Regions from separate parts of the Clostridium sp. SGI.024 genome, predicted to be linked through region 2. Evidence: predicted binding sites of a transcription regulator. Region 2 holds the regulator's gene; each other region holds the start of a gene.
What was found. Region 2 encodes Rex, which represses fermentation and respiration genes when NADH is low (regulators of the CRP and FNR family bind a similar motif). Its sites were predicted from a motif close to ATTGTTAANNNNTTAACAAT; they were not measured.
Positions count from the first base shown of each region.

Region 1: a site for Rex is predicted at 1,534-1,553, ahead of ACQRD5_RS05095 (acetyl-CoA C-acetyltransferase). Genes of this name have one in related genera too.
Region 3: a site for Rex is predicted at 1,685-1,704, ahead of ACQRD5_RS10915 (phosphoglycerate kinase). Genes of this name have one in related genera too.

Region 1 covers NZ_JBNPON010000010.1:9,204-12,474, reverse strand. Annotated here, with positions in the region: gene upp (uracil phosphoribosyltransferase) at 1-42, shown strand, start outside; gene wecB (non-hydrolyzing UDP-N-acetylglucosamine 2-epimerase) at 313-1,464, shown strand; gene ACQRD5_RS05095 (acetyl-CoA C-acetyltransferase) at 1,584-2,765, shown strand; gene ACQRD5_RS05090 (ATP synthase subunit I) at 3,214-3,271, shown strand, end outside.
Region 2 covers NZ_JBNPON010000041.1:10,567-13,837, forward strand. Annotated here, with positions in the region: gene ACQRD5_RS11545 (heavy metal translocating P-type ATPase) at 1-540, shown strand, start outside; gene ACQRD5_RS11550 (redox-sensing transcriptional repressor Rex) at 1,032-1,673, shown strand; gene ACQRD5_RS11555 (short-chain-enoyl-CoA hydratase) at 1,866-2,648, shown strand; gene ACQRD5_RS11560 (acyl-CoA dehydrogenase) at 2,739-3,271, shown strand, end outside.
Region 3 covers NZ_JBNPON010000037.1:4,523-7,793, reverse strand. Annotated here, with positions in the region: gene ACQRD5_RS10925 (sugar-binding transcriptional regulator) at 1-530, shown strand, start outside; gene gap (type I glyceraldehyde-3-phosphate dehydrogenase) at 583-1,581, shown strand; gene ACQRD5_RS10915 (phosphoglycerate kinase) at 1,725-2,903, shown strand; gene tpiA (triose-phosphate isomerase) at 3,075-3,271, shown strand, end outside.

The DNA.
Region 1 (3,271 bases), on a different contig from region 2:
GGACTCGGAGACGCAGGAGACAGATTATTTGGAACTAAATAATCTAGTATAGTGGAGCTGCTAAAATAGTTTCACATTAAAAATGTAGAAGTTAAAGAAGAGGATTATTTAAATAATTTGAAAAAATAATATCTTAATTAGACAAGGAGATAAATACATATAAAGGCGACTTAGAATTACTAGGTCGTAATGAATATGATATTTATTTCCTTTATTTGTTTATTTAAAGTATAATGTGTATAATGAAATTAGAAATATAGGATAATAGATATAAGTTTATAACAATAAACAATATATTGGGAGGAACCTTAAATGAAAAAGAAAAAAATAATAACTATATTTGGGACGAGGCCAGAAGCAATAAAAATGGCTCCTTTAGTAAAAGAATTAGAAAAAAGAGAGGGAATTGAATCTAAAGTTTGTGTTACAGCTCAACATAGAGAAATGCTAGATCAAGTTTTGGATCTATTTGATATAAAACCAGATTTTGACTTGAATATAATGAAGAGTAAGCAAACATTAACTGGAATAACAAATAAGGTTTTAGAAGGGTTAGAAGAAGTTTTTATTGAAGAAAAACCAGATATGATATTAGTTCATGGAGATACTACAACTACATTTTCAGGTGCACTTGCAGCCTTTTATCAACAAATAAAAGTAGGGCATGTAGAAGCTGGACTTAGAACTTTTGATAAGTATTTTCCTTTTCCAGAAGAAATGAATAGAAAGCTTACAGGAGCTTTAGCAGATTTACATTTTGCTCCTACAAAGAGTTCAAAGGAAAATCTCTTAAGAGAAGGTGTTAAAGAAAGTGATGTATTTATAACTGGAAACACTGTTATAGATGCCATGCTTCATACTGTTAAAGATAATTATAAATTTGAAAATCAATTATTAAATGAAATAGATTTTGAAAATAAAAAAGTAATTATGATAACTGCCCATAGAAGAGAAAACTGGGGAGAAGGAATAGAAAATATTTGTGATGCATTAAATAAAATAGTTGAAGAAAATAAAGATGTAGAATTAGTTTATTTAGTTCATCTAAACCCTGTTGTAAAAGATGTAGTTACAAAGAAACTAGGAAATAAAGAAAGAATACATTTACTTCCTCCATTAGATACTAAAGAAACTCATAACTTAATGAACAAGTGCTTTATGGTAATGACTGATTCAGGTGGATTACAAGAAGAAGCACCTCATTTAGGAAAACCTGTTTTAGTATTAAGAGATGTTACAGAAAGACCAGAAGCAGTAGTATATGGTACTGTAAAATTGGTTGGAACTGATATTAATAAAATAGTAAGTGAAGCTAATATATTAATAAGAGAAAAAGATGAATACACAAAAATGAGTAAAGCTGCAAATCCGTATGGAGATGGATTAGCTTCTAAGAGAATTGCAGATATTATAGAGAATTATTTTGGCATAAATAGTATAAAAATCGAAGAGTTTTTAAGGTAGTTTTGTAAAAATTAATAATATTAAGAAAATTAGGTTGAATAAAAGGGTAAAAGTGGTATAATTAACTTATATGTTAATCGTTTAATATTTTATATGATTAAATAGAAGGAGATGTGAATATGAGAGAAGTTGTTATTGCAAGTGCTGTGAGAACTCCAGTCGGTTCATTTGGTGGAGCGTTAAAGGATGTTTCAGCAGCTGATTTAGGAGCTTTAGTTATAAAAGAAGCTGTAAATAGAGCAGGAATAAAAGGTGAATTAGTAGATGAAGTTTTAATGGGGAATGTTATACAAGCTGGTCTTGGACAAAATATTGCTAGACAATCAACAGTTAAGGCTGGTTTACCAGTAGAAGTTCCAGCTATGACAATAAATATGGTGTGTGGATCAGGACTTAGAACTGTTTCATTAGCAGCTCAAATGATTAAAGCTGGAGATGCTGATATAATCGTTGCTGGAGGAGCAGAGAATATGTCTCAAGCTCCATATGTATTAAAATCAGCTAGATGGGGCCAAAGAATGGGCGATGGAAAAATGGTTGATGCAATGATTAATGATGCTTTAACAGATGCATTTAATAATTATCACATGGGTGTTACTGCAGAAAACATCGCTAAACAATGGAATTTAAGTAGAGAAGAGCAAGATGAATTTGCTTTAAATTCTCAATTAAAAGCTGAAGCAGCTATTAAGGCTGGAAAATTCAAAGAAGAAATAGTTCCAGTTGTAATACCTCAAAGAAAAGGTGAACCAAAGGTATTTGATACAGACGAATTCCCAAGATTCGGCGCTACTATGGAAGGATTAGCAAAATTAAGACCTGCATTTATTAAAGATGGTACTGTAACTGCTGGTAATGCATCAGGAATAAATGATGGAGCTGCAGCATTTGTAGTTATGAGTGCAGAAAAAGCTGAAGAGTTAGGAATTACTCCTTTAGCTAAAATTGTATCTTATGGACAAAAAGGATTAGATCCTACAATTATGGGATATGGACCTTTCCATGCTACTAAGAAAGCATTAGAAGTAGCAAACTTAAAAGTAGAAGACTTAGACTTAATAGAAGCAAACGAAGCTTTTGCTTCACAAAGCTTAGCAGTTGCTAAGGATTTACACTTTGATATGAGCAAAGTAAATGTAAATGGTGGAGCTATTGCATTAGGACATCCAGTTGGTGCTTCAGGTGCAAGAATACTTGTTACATTACTTCATGAAATGCAAAAGAGAGATGCTAAAAAAGGTTTAGCAACTTTATGCATAGGTGGAGGAATGGGAACTGCACTTATAGTTGAAAGAGAATAGAATTACTTAATTGCCCTCGATTATTCGGGGGCATTTTTTATTTTATGAATTATATATTAAATTTTAGAGAATAATAAAAAAGAAATATGAATGAATCTTTTTTAAGTATTCATCTGCTTAATATTAAGTAAATTTTAAAAATATAAAAAGTATATTTTCAAACAAAAAGACGAAAAATGAATATAAACTAGAAGAGTTGAAAATGTTATCAATAAAAAATGGAAAAAATATTTTTATAACAAATTTTCTGAAAAATGAAGTAGGGGGCTAAATGGGAATAGTATTTTAAGATAATAGGAAAAAAAATGAAGTTAGTTAAGCAAAAGAGATATAAATCCCTATAATCATGTAAAATAAAGTAATAATCTGATAAATAAACTTATTTACGGTTTTCATTAATTATTTTAGAGTAATATAATAACAAGAGTTAGTTAGGAGTGAAGATAAAATGAGTAGAGAAATGAAAGATATTATTTCTAAGATGATAAAATATGATTTAGTAGCTG
Region 2 (3,271 bases):
GATGAAATCAAGGAAGGTTCTAAAGCAGCTATAAAAGGATTGAAGGATATAGGAGTTTCACAAACAGTAATGCTAACTGGTGATAATAAAACTGTTGGAGAAAAAGTAGCAGGAATAGTAGGCCTAGATAAAGTGTATGCTGAATTATTACCAGGTGATAAGGTAGAAAAAGTAGAAGAAATAATTGAAAGTAATAATTCTCAAGGAAAAGTAATATTCGTAGGAGATGGAATAAATGATGCCCCAGTATTAGCAAGAGCAGATATAGGTGTTGCTATGGGTGGTATAGGTTCTGATGCAGCAATTGAAGCAGCAGATGTAGTTCTTATGAATGATAATCCAGAAGCCTTAGTTTCAGCAATAAAGATAGCTAGAAAAACTAATAAAATTTTATGGCAAAATATAATATTTGCATTAGGAGTAAAGATATTAGTTTTAATCTTAGGAGCCTTTGGATTAGCTAATATGTGGGAAGCTGTATTTGCAGATGTTGGAGTTACAGTACTTGCAGTAATAAACTCAACAAGGTGCTTAAAATAGATAAGATATAAATATTAGAATGGTAATATTTTCACAATCAACAATAATATGAGAAATTAGTTTACCTGTGAAATTTTGTAGAGATTTGGGGTTAAAGGAGTTAAGAAATAAAATTTGCATAGGTAAACTTTTTTGTTGACAAATTTCATCAAATTACGTATAATTATTTGAGTTGAGAACATTCAGGCATAAGGGAAGCATACAAAATTACTTTTGTTTATAACGCGTAATTTTGCAAATTTGAGACTTATGTATAACGGATCTGCTACGTTATACATAAGTCTAATTTTTTGTGTATATTTAATTTAATTTAAAATATTTATTTTATAAAAACAAAAGTATAAAATTAAGGTTTTTATATATTTAAAATAGTTTGTTAAATAGATAACTTAAGTTGTTTTAAAATCAAAACAAAAGTGTTAGAATAATAGTATATATATATATTTGAATAATCGTGTTTTAAATAAAAAATAAAAATTAGGAGAAATTATATGGAAAAGAAAAAAAATATTTCAATGGCAGTAATTAAGAGATTGCCAAAGTATCATAGATATTTACAAGAGTTACTAAAAAATGATGTAGATAGAATATCTTCAAAAGAGTTAGGTGAAAAAATTGGTTTTACTGCATCACAAATCAGACAAGATTTAAACTGTTTTGGAGATTTCGGACAGCAAGGATATGGTTATAATGTTAAGGATCTTTATAATCAAATTAGTATTATTTTAGGATTAAATAGAGAATATAGTGCTGTAATTGTTGGAGCAGGTAATATAGGTCAGGCAATTGCAAACTACAGTAGATTTACACAGACTGGGTTAAATATTACAGCTATATTTGATGCAAATCCTAAATTAATAGGAATGAGAATAAGAGACATAGAAATTCAAGATATTGATGCTTTAAAAACATATTTAATGGAAAATTCAATTGATATAGGTATTATTTGTGTACCTAGAATAAATGCACAGAAAGTTTGTGATATTTTAGTCGAAAATGGTGTAACTGGTATATGGAATTTTGCACCAGTTGACTTATCTGTACCAAAAGAAGTTACAGTGGAAAATGTACACTTGTCTGAAAGCTTGTTAACACTTATATATCTGCTAAATGACAAAGATGAGTGTAAGTGATTACATTAAGATTTTATCTTAATTTTCAAATAATTATTGAAAAAGAATTTTCAAAAGATTATAATAATAATTGAAGCCTATGCTTCAATTATTTTTTTGAGGGGATTGTTAATCTTATAACAATTTATTCAGATGCAAAAATATTATAATGTTTTAAAATAAAATAATTATAATTAAAAAGGAGGACCTTAAATGGAATTAAAAAACATAATTCTTGAAAAAGAAGGACACTTAGCAATCGTGACTATTAATAGACCTAAAGCTTTAAATGCATTGAACTCAGAAACATTAAAAGACTTAAATGTAGTACTAGATGACTTAGAAAAAGACAATAATATATATACTGTTATACTAACAGGCTCTGGAGAAAAAGCATTTGTTGCCGGTGCAGATATTTCAGAAATGAAAGATCTTTCAGAAGAAGAAGGTAAAAAATTTGGTCTTTTAGGAAATGAAGTTTTCAGAAGATTAGAAAAGTTAGACAAGCCTGTTATTGCAGCAATATCTGGATTCGCTCTTGGTGGGGGATGTGAATTAGCAATGGCTTGTGATATTAGAATAGCTTCAGAAAAAGCAAGATTTGCTCAACCAGAAGCTGGTCTTGGAATAACACCAGGTTTTGGTGGAACACAAAGATTACCTAGATTAGTGGGTGAGGGAAAAGCTAAGGAGCTTATTTACACATGTGCAATGGTAAAGGCTGATGAAGCTTTAAGAATAGGCTTAGTAAATAAAGTTGTTCCTCTTGAAAGCTTAATGGATGAAGCTAAGGCTATGGCAAATGCAATTATGGCAAATGCACCTATAGCTGTTAAATTATGCAAAGATGCTATAAATAGAGGAATGCAAGTAGATATAGATAATGCAATTGAAATTGAAGCAGAGGATTTCGGCAAATGCTTTGCAACTGAAGATCAAAAAGAAGGAATGACAGCTTTTATTGAAAAGAGAGCTAAAAATTTTTCTAATAAATAGTCAGAATAAAAACAAAATAAAAAATAGTTAAAAAGTTAAACAAAACTTATTTTTAAAGCAAAAGGGTACAATATCAAGGAGGTATAATTAATGAATTTTCAATTAACTAGAGAACAAGAATTAGTAAAAAAAATGGTTAGAGAATTCGCTGTGAAGGAAGTTAAACCAATAGCTGCTGAGATTGATGAAACAGAAAGATTCCCTATGGAAAATGTTGAAAAGATGGCTAAGATTGGGATGATGGGGATTCCATTCTCTAAGGAATATGGTGGAGCTGGTGGAGACACTCTTTCATACATAATTGCAGTAGAAGAATTATCAAAAGTATGTGCAACTACAGGGGTTATAGTTTCCGCTCACACATCTTTATGCGCGTCTTTAATAGATCAATTTGGTAATAAAGATCAAAAAGAAAAGTATTTAAAAGATTTAGCAACTGGTAAAAAGATAGGTGCTTTTGGTTTAACTGAGCCAGGTGCTGGAACAGATGCAGCAGGACAACAAACTATAGCTGTTTTAGATGGAGACAATTATATATTAAATGGATCAAAGATATTTATTACAAATGGAGGAGTTGCTGAAACATTTATTGTATTTGCAATGACTGATAAGAGTAAGGGTAC
Region 3 (3,271 bases), on a different contig from region 2:
TAGTAGTTCCTGCAAGAGGTGGTATGGGAAGAAAGGTTGAAATACAGGCAAACACTTTAGCTGCATCTTTAGCAAAAAAATTAAATGGTTCTTATAAATTGCTTCATATTCCAGAAAATCTTAGTTTAAGTCTTTTAGATACTTTATTAAAGGAAAAAGAAATAAAAGAAGTAATAGATAATATACACAAAGCAGATATATTAATATATGGTATTGGTGAAGCATTAGTAATGGCTGAAAAAAGAGACGTTTCAAAGGAAGAATATGATAAGTTAAAAGAACTTGGAGCTGTTGGTGAAGCCTTTGGATGCTATTTTAATAAAGACTCAAAGGTTGTATCAGAAAATACTTCTATTGGAATAAATATTAATGAAGCAAGAAAAATTAACACACATATTGCTGTGGCAGCTGGGGAAAATAAAGTTGATGCTATTATTGCAACCATGATGAATAATCACAATGCGGTTCTAGTAACAGACGAAGCAGCTGGCAGAAAAATTGTGGAATATATTAAAGAACACAATAAATAAGCTTAAAATTTTTAAAATTTTAAATATAACTATTTTTAGGAGGTAATTGCAAATGGTAAATGTAGCAATTAATGGTTTTGGAAGAATAGGAAGATTAGCATTAAGATTAATGATTGAAAACCCAGAATTCAACGTGGTAGCAATCAATGACTTAACTGATGCTAAGACTTTAGCTCACTTATTCAAATATGATTCTTCACAAGGAAGATTCAACGGAGAAATCGAAGTTAAAGAAGGAGCTTTCGTAGTTAATGGAAAAGAAATAAAAGTTACTGCAGAAAGAAATCCTGCTGACTTACCATGGAAAGAATTAAACGTTGACGTAGTTTTAGAATGTACAGGATTCTTTACTTCTCAAGAAAAAGCAGGTTTACACTTACAAGCTGGTGCTAAAAAGGTTGTTATTTCAGCTCCTGCAACTGGAGATTTAAAGACAGTTGTATTCAACGTAAATAATGATATATTAGATGGTACTGAAACTGTAATTTCAGGTGCTTCATGTACTACAAACTGCTTAGCTCCAATGGCTAAAGTATTAAACGATAAGTTCGGAATCCAAAAAGGATTTATGACAACTATCCACGCTTACACTAATGACCAAAACACATTAGATGGTCCTCACGGAAAAGGCGATTTAAGAAGAGGTAGAGCTGCTGCTGCTAACATCGTTCCAAACTCAACTGGAGCTGCTAAAGCAATTGGTTTAGTTATTCCAGAATTAAAAGGAAAATTAGATGGTGGTGCTCAAAGAGTTCCAGTTGTTACTGGTTCATTAACTGAATTAGTTGTAACTTTAGACAAGAAAGCTACAGTTGAAGAAATCAACGCTGCTATGAAAGCTGCTGCTAACGAATCATTTGGTTACACTGAAGACGAAATAGTTTCATCAGACGTAATCGGAATCACTTTCGGTTCATTATTTGATGCAACTCAAACAAAAGTTATGACAGTTGGTGATGAGCAATTAGTTAAAGTTGCTGCTTGGTACGACAATGAAATGTCATACACTAACCAATTAATCAGAACTTTAAAATACTTCGTAACTAGATAATTAAATAGTTAAGTAAATATTTAAAGTTAAGTAATAAAATTTGGTCTGGTTTTATAGAAAATCTATGAGGCCAGACCAATTTTAAATTAAGCAAATAGTTTCGGTTTTTATAAATATAAAAATAAATTTAAGAGGTGAAATCAATGAGCTTTAATAAGAAAACTATCGAAGATATAGATGTTAAAGGTAAAAAGGTTTTAGTAAGATGTGACTTCAATGTTCCACTAAAGGATGGAGTTATAACTGATGAAAACAGATTAAATGGTGCATTACCAACAATACAATACTTAATAAACAATGGTGCAAGAGTTATCCTTTGTTCACACTTAGGAAAAGATGCATCTAAATCATTAGCTCCAGTTGCTAAGAGATTAAGCGAAATGCTTGATAAAGAAGTAGTATTTGCAAGAGATGAAGAAGTTGTAGGAGCTAATGCTAGAGCTGCTGTAGAAGCAATGAAAGATGGAGATGTTGTTTTATTAGAAAACACAAGATGTAGAAAAGAAGAAACTAAGAATGTTGAAACATTCTCAAAAGAATTAGCTTCTTTAGCTGATATATTTGTAAATGATGCATTTGGTACTGCCCACAGAGCACACTGTTCAACAGTTGGAGTTACTGAATTCTTAGATACAGCTGTATGTGGATACTTAATTCAAAAAGAATTAAAATTCTTAGGAGAAGCTGTTAACAATCCAGTTAGACCATTCGTTGCTATATTAGGTGGAGCTAAGGTTTCAGATAAGATAGCTGTAATAAACAACTTATTAGAAAAAGTTGATACATTAATAATCGGTGGTGGAATGGCTTACACATTCTTAAAGGCTCAAGGATATGAAGTAGGATCATCTTTAGTAGAAGCAGATAGAATTGAATATGCTAAAGAAATGATTGAAAAAGCAGCTGCAAAGGGAGTTAAGTTCTTATTACCAGTTGACCACAGAGTTGCTACAGAATTCAAAGATGTAGAAGCAGTAGTTACAGAAGATCAAAACATACCAGCAGGAAGCATGGGATTAGATATCGGACCTAAGACTGAAGCATTATATGCAGATGCAATTAAAGATGCTAAAACAGTTATATGGAATGGACCAATGGGAGTGTTCGAATTCGAAAACTTCAATAAAGGAACAATCGCAGTTGCTAAGGCTATGGCTGATGCAGATGCAACAACAGTTATCGGTGGAGGAGACTCAGCTGCAGCTGTTAATATCTTAGGATTTGGAGATAAGATGACACACATCTCAACAGGTGGTGGAGCTTCTCTAGAATTCTTAGAAGGTAAGGCTTTACCAGGAATAGAAGCACTTAATAACAAATAGGATAAACCTATTTGTAAAATGTAAAATTAATAATATAGAATGTAGAATTAAGGAAATAACTCCACTTAGGTAGAGTTATGAAATTATTTTTATTATTCAACTTTGTTGAATAATTTCATTAAATTTTCACTCTTAATTCTTCATTCTTAATTTAAATAAGAGGTGATTTAGATGAGAAAACCAATAATAGCGGGAAACTGGAAGATGCATTATACTCCAGCAGAAGCTGTAAAAGTTGTAGAAGAATTAAAGCCATTAGTAGCTAATGCAACATGTGAGGTTGTAGTATGCCCTACTTTTGTTTGTTTAGATGCTGTATTAAAAGCAGTAGAAGGATCAAACATAAAAGTTGCTGCTCAAAATATGCA